One region of the Pseudomonas sp. McL0111 genome, then DNA from elsewhere that is predicted to be linked to it. Evidence: predicted binding sites of a transcription regulator. Region 1 holds the regulator's gene; the other holds the start of a gene.
What was found. Region 1 encodes sigma-54, which starts transcription at its own class of promoters, with help from an activator protein. Its sites were predicted from a motif close to ANTGGCATNNANNTTGCTNT; they were not measured.

Region 1 (7,448 bases):
CAATATCGGCCATCTGCAAGACTTACTTCCGAGCCTGCAAGCGCTGGCTCAGGGTGGCACGGCGGTCGGCACCGGGATCAATGCTCACCCGGAATTCGCTGCACGTTTCAGCCGTCAGTTGAGCCAACTTACCGACGTGCAATTCACTCAAGGCAAGGATCTGTTCGCCCTGATCGGTTCTCAGGACACCGCCGTTGCGGTCTCCGGACAACTCAAGGCGACTGCCGTGTCGCTGATGAAAATTGCCAACGACCTGCGCTGGATGAACTCCGGTCCGCTCGCCGGTCTCGGTGAAATCGAACTCGAAGCGCTGCAACCGGGCTCGTCGATCATGCCGGGCAAGGTCAATCCGGTAATTCCGGAAGCCACCGCGATGGTTGCCGCGCAAGTGATCGGCAACGATTCGGTGATCACCATTGCCGGTCAGTCGGGCAACTTCGAACTGAACGTGATGTTGCCGATCATCGCCGACAACCTGCTGAGCAGCATCGAGTTGCTGGCCAACTCCAGCCGTTTGCTGGGGGACAAGGCAATCGCCACCTTCAAGGTCAACGAGTCGCGGCTCAAGGAAGCGCTGTCGCGCAACCCGATTCTGGTTACCGCACTCAATCCGATCATCGGTTACCAGAAAGCCGCCGAAATCGCCAAGCAGGCCTACAAGCAGGGTCGCCCGGTGATCGACGTCGCGCTGGAGCACACCGACCTGTCGCGCAGCCAACTGGAAGAGTTGCTCAATCCCGAGAAACTCACCGCCGGCGGCGTGTAATCACCGCAACCGCTTTGGAGGCTCACCATGGAGCACTGGAAACGCACGATTGAACGGGCTAATCGCTGCTTCATGCTGGGCGAACTGATCGATGCCCGCGAGGCTTACCTGCAAGCATTGGCGCTGGCGCAAGTGCTGTATGAGCGTTGGGCGGATGCCGACGAAGCGGTGGCGGCTTGTGTGATTTCCCATCACAACCTGGCGGACTTGCACCTGCGCCTGAACCAGCCGGAGGAGAGCGCCGAATACCTCTGCGCGATCCATCAACGGCTATTGCAGACCATGCAGGACGAGCGCCTGCGCCCGGCCTTGCGTGAGGCCGCGTTGCGCCAGAGCAGCAAGACCTACGTCGAGTTGTTGAATTTCATCAGCGAGCACGGCGAATACCCGCGAACCCAGCGTCTGCTGCACCCGGACACTGGCAATGCGCGCCGTGCCTCAGCCTCACATCACCATGGAGTCCATTGAAATGGCTTTTACCTTGCCTGCCTTGCCTTACGCCTACGATGCCCTGGAACCGCACATCGATGCGCAAACCATGGAAATCCACTACACCAAGCATCACCAGACCTACATCAACAACCTCAATGCCGCAGTAGAAGGCACCGAATACGCCGAGTGGCCGGTGGAGAAACTGGTCGCCAGCGTTCAGCAACTGCCGGAAAAACTCCGCGCAGCGGTGATTAATCAGGGCGGTGGTCACGCCAACCATTCGTTGTTCTGGGAAGTCATGGTGCCTGGCGGCGGTGGCAAGCCAAACGGCGCGCTGGCCAAGGCCATCGACGAGCAACTGGGTGGCCTCGACAGTTTCAAAGAGGCTTTCACCAAAGCCGCGCTGACCCGTTTCGGCAGCGGCTGGGCATGGCTCAGCGTGACTCCGCAGAAGACGCTGGTAGTTGAAAGCAGCGGTAACCAGGACAGCCCGTTGATGAACGGCAATACGCCGATTCTCGGTCTGGATGTCTGGGAGCACGCTTACTACCTGCGTTATCAGAACCGCCGCCCGGAATACATCAACGCGTTCTACAACGTGATCAATTGGCCTGAAGTTGCTGCGCGCTATCAAGCCGCACTGGTTTAAGTCTCCAATAAAAACAATCCAAGGCTGACTATGGGCACTGAAACACTGGCGATCGGCGGCGGGCGTATGTTTCGTTACGCAGTGGGATCATTGTTGCTGCTGGCGGGCATGACGTTGCTGGCGGCACATGGACTTGAATGGCTGAACCTTGAGCCGAGACTGTCACGAGCGTTGCAGGGCGGCGCGATCTGCGCCCTCGGCACGGCGCTCGGAGCGGTGCCGGTGCTGGTGATTCGGCGCATGCCGCAAATACTCAGCGATACGCTGCTGGGATTTGGCGCCGGGGTGATGCTGGCGGCGACCGCGTTTTCGCTGATCGTGCCGGGAATCGCCGCCGCTGAAAGTCTGGGCCTGACTCCGTGGGCGGCCAGCGGCCTGATCTGCTTTGGCATCATGCTCGGCGCGTTCGGGCTGTTTCTGGTGGATCGTCAGGTCTCGGGCGCTTCGCCGGAAATGCTCGTTGGCACTGTCGAACATCCAGTGATACCGCCGCGAATCTGGCTGTTCGTGTTCGCAATCATTGCCCATAACATCCCTGAAGGCATGGCTGTCGGTGTTTCTGCCGGCGGCGGCATGCCTGACGCCGATAGCCTCGCGATGGGCATTGCCCTGCAGGATGTGCCGGAAGGTCTGGTGATTGCGCTGGTATTGGCTGGGGCCGGGATGTCGCGGGTCAAGGCGTTCCTGATCGGCGCGGCGTCAGGATTGGTCGAGCCGGTATTTGCGCTGCTCTGCGCCTGGCTGGTCAGTCTTGCGCAGTTGTTGTTGCCGCTGGGGCTGGCGTTGGCGGCAGGTGCGATGCTGCTGGTGGTCACTCACGAAATCATTCCGGAGTCGCGACGCAATGGTCACGACAAAATGGCCAGCCTTGGGCTGTTGAGCGGGTTCTGTCTGATGATGGTGATGGATACTGCGTTAGGCTAAAACAAAAAGATCGCAGCCTGCGACAGGGAAACACATTCCAACTGTAGGAGCTGCCGCAGGCTGCGATCTTTTGATCTTTTATGATCAACCGCCTTCGTCGAAGTAGTTGTTGATCAACGCCACCAGCGCATCCAGCGCTTCCTGTTCCTGATGCCCTTCGGTACTCAAGTAGATTTTGGTGCCCTTGCCGGCCGCCAACATCATCATAGCCATGATGCTTTTGCCATCGACCGTGGTTGCTGGCGTGCGTCCGACTCTGATCGAGCAATCCTGAAACTGTCCCGCGACGCCAACGAATTTGGCCGATGCCCGGGCATGCAGGCCCAGTTTGTTGATGATTTCAATTTCCAGAGCAGGCATCGCGGTGTGAATCCTTTAAGTGAGGTCGCGGTGGCGGACCTGGACATTCTTCAGGGTTTTCTGCAGGGCCTGACCCAGACGTTCGGTCAGGTAGACGGAGCGGTGATGCCCCCCGGTGCAGCCAATGGCAATGGTGACGTAGGCGCGATTGCTCGCGGCGAAACGCGGCAGCCACTTGTGCAGGTAAGCGAAAATGTCCTGGAACATTTCTTCGACTTCCGGCTGGGCTGCCAGGTATTCGGCTACCGGCTCATCAAGACCCGATTGTGCGCGTAGCTCCGGTTTCCAATATGGATTGGGCAGACAACGCACATCGAACACCAGATCCGCATCCACCGGCATGCCGCGCTTGAAGCCGAACGACTCGACCAGAAACGCCGTACCCGGCTCCGGCTGGTTCAGCAGGCGCAGCTTGATGGTGTCGCGCAACTGGTACAGGTTCAGATTGGTGGTGTTGACCTTGAGGTCGGCCAGGTCGGCAATCGGGCCGAGCAGGGCGGTTTCATCGTTGATCGCTTCAGCGAGCGAACGGTTGGCGGTGCTCAGCGGGTGACGACGACGGGTTTCCGAGAAACGCTTGAGCAGGGTTTCTTCGTCGGCATCCAGATACAGCACGTCACACTGAATATGGCGACTGCGCACTTCTTCAAGTAGCTCGGGGAAGCGCGAGAGATGGCTTGGCAAGTTGCGCGCATCAATCGAAACGGCCACTAACGGTTGGGCCAGTTCGGTGTGGATCAGCGCGCGTTCGGCCAATTCCGGCAACAAACCTGCAGGCAGGTTATCGATGCAGTAGTAGCCGTTGTCCTCAAGAACATCGAGCGCGGTGCTTTTACCTGAGCCGGAACGGCCACTGACGATGATCAAACGCATGATTACTGCCCGTTTTGTTCGTCCAGTACAACCTGGTACAGGGCTTCGTTGCTTGAAGCGCTGCGCAATTTATCGCGCACGTCCTTGCGATCCAGCATGCTGGCGATCTGACGCAACAATTCCAGATGCGCATCGGTAGCAGCTTCCGGCACCAGCAGTACAAACAGCAGATCAACCGGTGCGCCGTCGATGGCGTCGAAATCGATGGGTGCTTCGAGGTGAATCAAGGCGCTGATGGGCGCTTCGCAGCCTTTCAGGCGGCAGTGGGGAATGGCGATGCCGTTGCCAAAACCGGTAGAACCGAGTTTTTCACGGGCGATCAACGCCTCGAAGACATCTTGCATCTCCAGATCCGGCACTTCGCGGGCGATCAGGTTGGCAATTTGCTCGAGGGCTTTCTTTTTACTGCCGCCCGGCACGTTCACGAGGGAACGGCCGGGGGTCAGGATACTTTCAAGTCGGATCATGGGATGGGGGAGTTAACGACCGGTCGCGCCCTGGAGGAGGCTCTGGGTCTTTTCCTTATGCTTTTTGAGTTGTTTATCCAGCTTGTCGGTAAGGGCGTCAATGGCTGCATACATGTCGGTATGTTCAGCGTTGGCGACCACTTCGTTGCCGGGTATATGCAAGGTGGCTTCGATTTTCTGTTTCAACTTCTCGACCGTCATCGTGACCTGCACGTTGGTGATTTTGTCGAAATGCCCCTCGAGCCTCTTGAGTTTGAGCTCGATGTATTCGCGCAGGGGCTTGGTCACTTCCAGTTGGTGTCCACTGATGTTGACTTGCATACCGCTTCTCCTTCGTTGCCAGTGCATAAAGCGGCAGGCCGAAAAGCCTGCCACTGGAACGCTGTAACGTGGCTTACATCAACCGCTTGCGTTCGCTCGAAGGCGCGATCCCGAGGGATTCGCGGTACTTGGCGACGGTGCGGCGAGCCACCTGAATGCCTTGTGCCTCCAGTAAACCAGCGATCTTGCTGTCACTCAACGGCTTTTTCTGATTTTCCGCGGCAACCAGTTTTTTGATGATCGCGCGGATCGCCGTGGACGAGCATTCACCGCCTTCGGAGGTACTGACGTGGCTGGAGAAAAAGTATTTCAGCTCATAAATACCGCGCGGGGTATGCATGAATTTTTGCGTGGTAACCCGGGAAATCGTCGATTCGTGCATGCCGACCGCTTCGGCGATGTCATGCAGGACCAACGGCTTCATGGCCTCGTCGCCATATTCCAGGAAGCCGCGCTGATGCTCGACGATCTGAGTGGCTACTTTCATCAGGGTTTCATTGCGGCTTTGCAGGCTCTTGATGAACCAGCGGGCCTCTTGAAGCTGATTGCGCATGAAGGTGTTGTCGGCGCTGGTGTCGGCGCGACGGACGAAACCGGCGTACTGCGCGTTGACCCGCAGGCGTGGTACCGATTCCTGGTTCAACTCGACCAGCCAGCGCTCGTTGTCCTTGCGCACGATCACGTCGGGTACGACGTACTCGGCTTCGGCGGACTCGATCTGTGAGCCCGGGCGCGGATTGAGGCTCTGCACCAGCTCGATGACCTGACGCAGTTCATCTTCCTTGAGCTTCATGCGGCGCATCAACTGGCTGTAGTCGCGGCTGCCGAGCAGATCGATGTAGTCGGTCACCAAACGCTTGGCTTCGCTCAGCCACGGGGTCTTGGCTGGCAGCTGACGCAATTGCAGCAACAGGCATTCGCTCAGATTGCGCGCACCGATGCCGGCGGGTTCGAACTGCTGGATGCGGTGCAGGACGGCTTCGATCTCGTCCAGCTCGATGTCGAGCTCCGGATCGAACGCTTCAAGAATTTCTTCGAGAGTTTCGTCGAGGTAGCCCTGATTATTGATGCAATCGACCAGGGTCACAGCGATCAGGCGATCGGTGTCGGACATCGGCGCGAGGTTCAGTTGCCACAGCAGATGGCTTTGCAGGCTTTCGCCGGCAGAGGTGCGGGTGGTGAAATCCCACTCATCATCATCGTTGCTTGGCAGGCTGCTGGCGCTGGTCTGGTAGACGTCTTCCCAGGCAGTGTCTACCGGAAGCTCGTTGGGAATGCGTTCGTTCCATTCGCCGTCCTCGAGGTTATCCACCGTCGGGGCGGTTTCCTGATAGGAGGGTTCCTGGATTTCGGTGGGTTTCTGTTCGGGGTTGTCGGCCAGGGGATCAGTGTTGTCGAAGTCTTCGCCTTCTTCCTGGCGTTCGAGCATCGGATTGGATTCCAGAGCCTCCTGGATTTCCTGTTGCAGATCCAGGGTCGACAATTGGAGCAGGCGGATGGCCTGTTGCAGCTGCGGTGTCATCGTCAGCTGCTGGCCCATTCTCAAGACTAGCGATGGTTTCATGGCAGGGGCTTAACACCTTATTCGCCGGCGCTCATGCGCCATCCACTACAGGGCGCCGGAGCGCCAAACTTAAGCAAATTATATGCCTGAAACTGCGGTGTTTGCCTAGGGTGCTGTAACAATTAAAGCGAATTAAACCTGCTTCATCGTTACAGCACCCGGGCGGCTGACCGAGTACCGTCGTGCTTACAAGCGGAACTCGTGGCCCAGATACACTTCCTTGACCAGATCGTTGGCCAGGATGGTCGCGGAATCACCTTCGGCGATCAGTTGACCGTCGTTGACGATGTAGGCGGTTTCGCAGATATCCAGGGTCTCACGCACGTTGTGGTCGGTGATCAGTACACCGATGCCCTTGGCCTTGAGGTGATGGATGATCTGCTTGATATCGCCGACCGAAATCGGGTCGACACCGGCGAACGGTTCGTCGAGCAGGATGAATTTCGGCGCTGTGGCCAGGGCGCGAGCAATTTCCACCCGGCGGCGTTCACCACCGGACAGACTCATGCCGAGGTTGTCGCGGATGTGGCTGATGTGGAATTCCTGCAGCAGGCTTTCCAGCTCCTTGCGACGACCGGCCTTGTCGAGTTCCTTGCGGGTCTCGAGGATGGCCATGATGTTGTCGGCCACTGACAGTTTGCGGAAGATCGACGCTTCTTGCGGCAGATAGCCGATGCCCGCAGTAGCGCGGCCATGCATTGGCTGATGGCTGACGTCCAGATCATCGATCAGTACGCGGCCCTGATCAGCCTGCACCAGACCGACGATCATGTAGAAGCAGGTGGTCTTGCCGGCGCCGTTCGGGCCAAGCAGGCCGACGATCTGCCCGCTGTCGATCGACAGGCTGACATCACGCACAACCTGGCGGCCTTTGTAGGCCTTTGCCAGATGCTGAGCTTTCAGAGTTGCCATTACTGGGTCTTCTCGTCGGTTTTCTTCTTCGGCTGGATCACCATGTCGATGCGCGGACGCGACTCGGTGACCTTGCTGCCGGTAGCGCGACCGGCACTGGCCAGTTTTTTCACCGTGTCATAGACGATTTTCTCGCCTTGAGTGGTGTTGTTGTCCTTGTCGACAACCTTGGCCTTGTCG
Region 2 (7,448 bases), 690 kb from region 1:
AAGCCTCCATCAAGCCGAGGATCGGGTCGCCGGGTACCCGGCCGATGGCGTCGAAGTGCATTACTTGCGTCCTTCTGCAGTCTTGGCCACTTCGTCAGTGCGCGCGGCCATGATGAAGTCGTTGCGGTGCAGGCCTTTGATCGAGTGGCTCCACCAGGTCACGGTGACTTTGCCCCACTCGGTCAGCAGACCCGGGTGGTGACCTTCGGCCTCGGAGATCTCGCCGACGGCGTTAGTGAACGCCAGCGCGTGTTTGAAATTCTTGAACAGGAAGACTTTTTCCAACTGCATGACGCTGTCGCGGACTTCGATGTTCCAGTCAGGGATCTGCTTGATCAGGATCGGCAGTTCTTCGTCGCTGACTTGCGGGGCATCGGCGCGGCAGGCTTCGCAGTGGGCTTGGTTCAATGTGGACATGGTGTATTCCTGAATTCGATTCTTGTTGGAAATTACTATCTTTGCGCGCAAGTCGCGAGCGGGTTCTGCTCAGGCCGCTTTCGGCTTGGGCGGAAATTTCGGCGCATGCAGACCCAACTGCATGCCTTGTCTGACCATGGCCATGATGTCTTCATGGGCCACGTCGAACAGGCGCTTGAGGTTCGGCAGGACAAAGTACAGCGGCTGGAGGATGTCGATGCGGTACGGCGTGCGCATGGCTTCCAGCGGATCGAAGACCTGATGCTCGGGTTCGTCCGACAGCGAATAAACGGATTCTTTCGGCGAAGACAGAATGCCGCCACCGTAGATGCGCTTGCCTTGCGGGGTGTCGACCAGACCAAACTCGATGGTCATCCAGTACAGGCGCGCCAGATACACGCGTTCTTCCTTGGTGGCTTGCAGGCCGAGCTTGCCGTAGGTGTGGGTGAATTCGGCAAACCACGGGTTGGTCAGCAGCGGGCAGTGACCAAAAATCTCGTGGAAAATGTCCGGCTCTTGCAGGTAGTCCAGCTCTTCGCGGGTACGAATGAACGTGGCCACCGGGAAGCGTTTGCTGGCGAGCAACTCAAAGAAGGTTTGAAACGGAATCAGCGCCGGGACACGGGCGACCTGCCAGCCGGTGGTTTCGCCGAGCACCTTGTTGATTTCGCCGAGTTGCGGAATGCGGTCGTGGGGCAGACCGAGTTTTTCGATACCGTCCAGGTATTCCTGGCACGCCCGACCCTCGATCACTTTCAACTGGCGGGTGATCAGCGTGTTCCACACCGCGTGTTCTTCGGCGGGGTAATCGATAAAACCTTGCGCATCGGGCTCGCGGGCCACGTATTGCGTCTGCTTCATGCTGCTCTCCTGCTAAGGGGAATTCGTTCTTGTTATGTCCAGCGATGGATCTAGAAATAACGCAGGACGTTGCCGGTTGCAGCAGGTGAGTGCGGGGCGTGTGTAGGAAGAATCGTCGATATTCGTAAAGTAATCGTTACGGATTTACCCGTAACTCGGGATTACGGTGATTTTCGGGTGTAAAAAGTGCCGTGGGTGTCACATAATCTTGACAATTATCTGCGTGCCTCAGCAGAAAAGTACGGCACGTTCCCCTGTAGGAGTGAGCCTGCTCGCGATAGCGGTGTGTCAGTTCACATCAATTTGCCTGACACACTGCTATCGCCAGCAGGCTGGCTCCCACAGGTAATTCACTGTCTTCAGGTCTCTCTTTGTTTCTCGGGTCTTATATATGCGCATCAAAGTCCATTGTCAGAACCGCATCGGCATCCTGCGCGACATCCTCAATCTGCTGGTCGAGTACGGAATCAACGTCGCGCGCGGTGAGGTCGGCGGTGAGCATGGCAATGCGATCTATCTGCACTGCCCGAACCTGATCAACATCCAGTTCCAGGCCCTGCGGCCGAAGTTCGAGGCGATTGCCGGGGTGTTCGGTGTGAAGCGTGTCGGGCTGATGCCGAGCGAGCGGCGGCACATGGAGCTGAATGCGTTGCTCGGCGCGCTGGAGTTTCCGGTGCTGTCTATCGACATGGGCGGCTCCATTGTGGCGGCCAACCGGGCGGCGGCGCAGTTGCTCGGGGTGCGGGTCGATGAGGTTCCGGGGATTCCGTTGTCACGTTACGCCGAAGATTTCGACTTGCCGGAACTGGTGCGCGCCAATAAATCGCGAATCAACGGCATGCGTGTGAAGGTCAAGGGCGACGTGTTTCTGGCTGACATCGCGCCGCTGCAATCGGAACACGACGACAGCGAAGCCATGGCCGGTGCGGTGCTGACGCTGCATCGAGCGGACCGGGTCGGCGAGCGCATCTATAACGTGCGCAAACAGGAACTGCGCGGTTTCGACAGCATCTTCCAGAGCTCGAAAGTCATGGCGGCAGTGGTGCGCGAAGCACGGCGCATGGCACCGCTGGATGCGCCGCTATTGATAGAAGGTGAAACCGGCACCGGCAAAGAACTGTTGGCGCGTGCCTGCCACCTCGCCAGTCCGCGTGGGCAATCGCCGTTGATGGCGCTCAACTGTGCGGGGCTGCCGGAGTCAATGGCCGAGACCGAGTTGTTCGGCTACGGGCCGGGTGCTTTTGAAGGGGCGCGGGCCGAAGGCAAGCTTGGGCTGCTGGAGCTGACGGCGGGCGGCACTTTGTTTCTCGATGGCGTCGGTGAGATGAGCCCGCGCTTGCAGGTGAAGTTGCTGCGCTTTTTGCAGGATGGTTGCTTCCGGCGTGTGGGCAGTGACGAGGAGGTCTATCTGGATGTGCGGGTGATCTGCGCGACTCAGGTTGATCTGTCGGAGCTGTGCTCCCGGGGTGAATTTCGTCAGGATTTGTACCATCGCTTGAACGTGCTTTCGCTGCATATTCCGCCGTTGCGCGAATGCCTCGATGGTCTGGCGCCGCTGGTCGAGCACTTCCTCGATCAGGCCAGTCGACAGATCGGTTGCCCACTGCCGAAGCTGGCCCCGGCGGCGATGGACCGGCTCAGTCATTACCACTGGCCGGGCAACGTGCGGCAACTGGAGAACGTGCTGTTTCAGGCGGTTTCGCTATGTGATGGCGGGACGGTCAAGGTTGAACATATTCGCCTGCCGGATTATGGCGTGCGTCAGCCGCTTGGCGATTTTTCGCTGGAGGGTGGGCTGGACGAGATTGTCGGGCGCTTCGAGAAGGCGGTGCTGGAGCGTTTGTACTCAGAGCATCCGAGCAGTCGGCAACTGGGCAAGCGACTCGGGGTTTCGCACACAACCATTGCCAATAAATTGCGTGAGTATGAGGTGGGTAAAGACACTGAATCTTAAGATCAAAAGATCGCAGCGTGCCGCAGCTCCTATAGGGGAATGTATTTCAGGGTAGGAGCTGCGGCACGCTGCGATCTTTTGATCTGTTGCCGCCAAGCGGCATTCCACCGCCGGTTTTTCGACTTCGATACATTTCAGATTTCCCCTCCCTTTCCCTCAAGTCCTTTGTTTACCGGGCTCTCGGCCGCCAAATAAAAGTTGGTCTGCAAATTGCTTATGGCTCAGCAGTACAGCGGTGGGCGGCAAACGTCCGGCATGCAGAGGAAAGAGTGTGGACAAGTACCTTTATGTGGCAATGACCGGCGCCAGCCAGAATGCACTGGCGCAGAAGGCTCATGCGAACAACCTGGCGAACATCTCCACCAACGGTTTCCAGAAAGACCTGGAGCAGGCACGTTCGATGCCGGTGTTTGGTGACAGCTTTCCGGCGCGTGCGTTTGCCATGAGCGAACGCCCGGCCACCGACTTCTCGCCGGGCTCGCTGGTGCAGACCGGGCGTGACCTCGACGTCGCCGTGACCGGCAACGGTTTTATTGCCGTGCAGAACCCCAATGGCGGTGAAAGCTACGTGCGCACCGGCAGCCTCAATATCGACGCCCTCGGCGTATTGCGCGCCGGCAACGGCATGGCCGTGATGGGCAATGGCGGGCCGATCGCCGTGCCGCCAGAGCAGCAGGTCGAAGTCGGTGAAGACGGCACCATCAGTATTCGTGCGATGGGCGAAGGCCCGCGCGTCATGGCGGAAGTCGACCGGATCAAACTGGTCAACCCGGACATCAAGAACATGAACAAGGGCCTCGACGGCTCGATCTACACCAAGGACGGCCAGCCTGCGCCGGCCGATGCCAACGTCAAACTGGTGTCGGGTTTCCTGGAGTCGAGCAACGTCAATGCCGTGGAAGAAATGACATCGGTACTGGCTCTGTCCAAGCAGTTCGAATTGCACATCAAGATGATGAACACCGCCAAAGACGACGACCAGGCCATGGCTCGGGTCTTGCAGATCAGCTAATTATCAGAACGTCGCGCCGTAAAACAGGCGCACGAGGAGAATCGAATGCTTCCGGCTCTATGGGTTGCCAAAACAGGTCTGTCCGCTCAGGACACCAACCTGACCACCATCTCCAACAACCTGGCGAACGTGTCGACCACGGGTTTCAAACGTGATCGCGCCGAGTTCCAGGACTTGCTGTATCAGATCAAGCGTCAGCCAGGCGCCCAGTCGACTCAGGACAGCGAACTGCCATCCGGTCTGCAACTGGGTACCGGTGTGCGCATCGTCGGCACGCAGAAAAACTTCACCGCCGGCAGCCTGCAAACCACCGAGCAGCCGCTGGACCTGGCGGTCGACGGTCGCGGTTTCTTCCAGATCCTGCAACCGGACGGCACCACGTCCTACACCCGCGACGGTACTTTCCACCTCGACTCCAATGGCCAGATCGTCAACGCCAGTGGTTTCGCTCTGGAACCAGCCATCGTCATCCCGAACAACGCCCAGAGCTTCACCGTCGGTACCGACGGCACAGTGTCCATCACTGTTCCAGGTAACCCGGCCGCTCAGGTGATCGGCAACCTGCAAACCGCCGACTTCATCAACCCGGCCGGTCTGCAAGCCGTGGGCAACAACCTGTTCCTGGAAACTGCTGCTTCGGGCGCGCCGCAAATCGGCACCCCGGGCCTGAACGGTTTCGGCACCACGCTGCAGAACACTCTGGAAGGTTCCAACGTCAGCACCGTTGAAGAGATGGTCAACATGATCACCACTCAGCGCGCTTACGAGATGAACTCCAAGGTGATCTCCACCGCCGACCAGATGCTCTCGTTCGTAACGCAGAATCTGTAATCAGTCTATGAGGCGGCCATGAGGCTGCCTGCAACACCGTGAGGTAGGGTCATGAAACGCTTCGTATCTGTTCTGGCATTGGGTGGGGTCGTCTCGCTCGCGGGCTGCGTCGCACCGACGCCCAAGCCCAATGACCCTTACTACGCTCCGGTGTTGCCGCGCACGCCGTTGCCGGCTGCCGCCAATAACGGCTCGATCTATCAGGCCGGTTTCGAGCAGAACCTGTATAGCGACCGCAAGGCATTCCGGGTCGGTGACATCATCACCATCACCCTGAACGAGAAAACCCAGGCCAGCAAAAACGCCAACTCGCAAGTGGCCAAGAACAGCAAGACCGGCATCGGCCTGACTTCGCTGTTCGGCGGCAGTGGCACCACCAACAACCCGTTGGGTGGCAATGACCTGAGTCTGGATGTCGGCTACAGCGGCGACCGTGCGACCAAGGGTGACAGCAAGGCTGCGCAGGGCAACACCCTGACCGGCTCGGTCACCGTGACCGTCGCCGACGTCTTGCCCAACGGCATCATCGCCGTGCGTGGCGAGAAGTGGATGACCCTCAACACCGGCGACGAGCTGGTGCGGATTGCCGGTCTGGTACGTGCCGATGACATCGCCACCGACAACACCGTGTCGTCGACCCGGGTCGCCGATGCGCGCATTACCTATTCGGGTACCGGTTCGTTTGCCGATGCGAGTCAGCCAGGCTGGTTCGACCGTTTCTTCCTCAGCCCGCTGTTCCCTTTCTAGGTGGCTACTTTGAAGTTCAAGAGCCTCATGCTGGCTGCGGCATTGATGTCCGCAGCCTTTGGCGCCCACGCCGAGCGGTTGAAAGACATCGCCAGTATTTCCGGCGTGCGTTCCAACCAGTTGATCGGTTACGGCCTGGTGGTCGGGCTTAACGGCACCGGTGACCAGACGACGCAAACCCCGTTCACCCTGCAGACGTTCAACAACATGCTCTCGCAGTTCGGCATCAAAGTGCCGCCGGGTTCGGGCAACGTGCAGTTGAAAAACGTCGCAGCGGTATCGGTGAGTGCCGATCTGCCGGCGTTCGCCAAACCGGGTCAGCAAGTCGACATCACCGTGTCCTCGATCGGTAACTCCAAGAGCCTGCGCGGCGGCACATTGTTGCTGACCCCGCTCAAGGGTATCGACGGCAACGTCTACGCCATCGCTCAGGGCAACCTCGTAGTCGGCGGTTTTGATGCTGAAGGTCGTGACGGCTCGAAGATCACCGTCAACGTTCCGTCGGCCGGTCGCATCCCTGGCGGTGCGTCGGTAGAACGTTCGGTGCCGAGTGGTTTCAACCAGGGCAACAGCCTGACGCTGAACCTCAACCGTTCCGACTTCACCACCGCCAAGCGCATCGTCGACAAGATCAACGACATGCTCGGCCCTGGCGTGGCTCAGGCCATCGACGGCGGTTCGATTCGGGTCAGCGCGCCGCTCGATCCGAGCCAGCGTGTCGACTATCTGTCGATCCTCGAAAACCTTGAAGTCGATCCGGGTCAGGCGGTGGCGAAAGTCATCATCAACTCGCGGACCGGCACCATCGTTATCGGCCAGAACGTGAAAGTCTCGCCAGCCGCCGTGACCCACGGCAGCCTGACCGTGACCATCACCGAAGATCCTATCGTCAGCCAGCCGGGCCCGCTGTCCAATGGTCAGACCGCCGTCGTGCCGCGTTCGCGAGTAAATGCCCAGCAGGAAGCCAAACCGATGTTCAAGTTCGGTCCGGGCACTACCCTCGACGAGATCGTGCGTGCGGTGAACCAGGTCGGCGCGGCACCGGGTGACTTGATGGCCATTCTCGAAGCACTGAAGCAGGCCGGCGCGTTGCAAGCCGACCTGATCGTGATCTGAGGACGGCGAACATGGATATGCGCAAAGGCAGTCTGGTTGATACCGGCGATTCGGGTTCCTATTCCGACCTCAATCGTCTGAACCAGCTCAAGGTCGGCGACAAGAACAGCGATGCGAATATGCGCAAGGTTGCGCAGGAATTCGAATCGCTGTTCCTTGGTGAAATGCTCAAGTCGATGCGTTCGGCCACCGAGGCGTTGGGCAAAGACAACCCGATGAACACTCCGGCTGCCAAGCAGTATCAGGAAATGTACGACCAGCAACTGGCGGTCTCGATGTCCCGCGAAGGCGGCGGTATCGGTCTGGCCGACGTGTTGCTCAAGCAGATGTCGAAGAACAAACCGCTGGCGCCGGGCGAGGCTGCGGCCGCATCCGCCGCCAAGCAGGAAGCGGCGAAAGCCGCAGCAGTACCGACGCCGATTGCCGCTGGCACCGTGGGCACCGGGCCGTTGTCGCGTCTCAATGGCGAGCGTCCGTTGTGGGCGTCGCGCGCGCTGCATGCGCCGAACA

Region 2: a site for sigma-54 is predicted at 3,430-3,449, ahead of ACTWLJ_RS28160 (flagellar basal body rod protein FlgF). Genes of this name have one in related genera too.

Annotation. Positions count from the first base shown of each region.
Region 1 is NZ_CP199585.1:529,067-536,514, reverse strand. It holds gene ACTWLJ_RS02610 (class II fumarate hydratase) at 1-766, shown strand, start outside; gene ACTWLJ_RS02605 (hypothetical protein) at 794-1,234, shown strand; gene ACTWLJ_RS02600 (superoxide dismutase) at 1,236-1,847, shown strand; gene ACTWLJ_RS02595 (ZIP family metal transporter) at 1,878-2,771, shown strand; gene ACTWLJ_RS02590 (HPr family phosphocarrier protein) at 2,856-3,131, opposite strand; gene rapZ (RNase adapter RapZ) at 3,147-4,004, opposite strand; gene ptsN (PTS IIA-like nitrogen regulatory protein PtsN) at 4,007-4,471, opposite strand; gene hpf (ribosome hibernation-promoting factor, HPF/YfiA family) at 4,484-4,792, opposite strand; gene ACTWLJ_RS02570 (RNA polymerase factor sigma-54) at 4,866-6,356, opposite strand; gene lptB (LPS export ABC transporter ATP-binding protein) at 6,543-7,268, opposite strand; gene lptA (lipopolysaccharide transport periplasmic protein LptA) at 7,268-7,448, opposite strand, start outside.
Region 2 is NZ_CP199585.1:6,241,195-6,248,642, reverse strand. It holds gene ACTWLJ_RS28180 (amino acid aminotransferase) at 1-61, opposite strand, end outside; gene ACTWLJ_RS28175 (4a-hydroxytetrahydrobiopterin dehydratase) at 61-417, opposite strand; gene phhA (phenylalanine 4-monooxygenase) at 487-1,278, opposite strand; gene ACTWLJ_RS28165 (sigma-54-dependent transcriptional regulator) at 1,670-3,232, shown strand; gene ACTWLJ_RS28160 (flagellar basal body rod protein FlgF) at 3,504-4,244, shown strand; gene flgG (flagellar basal-body rod protein FlgG) at 4,290-5,075, shown strand; gene flgH (flagellar basal body L-ring protein FlgH) at 5,127-5,822, shown strand; gene ACTWLJ_RS28145 (flagellar basal body P-ring protein FlgI) at 5,850-6,938, shown strand; gene flgJ (flagellar assembly peptidoglycan hydrolase FlgJ) at 6,950-7,448, shown strand, end outside.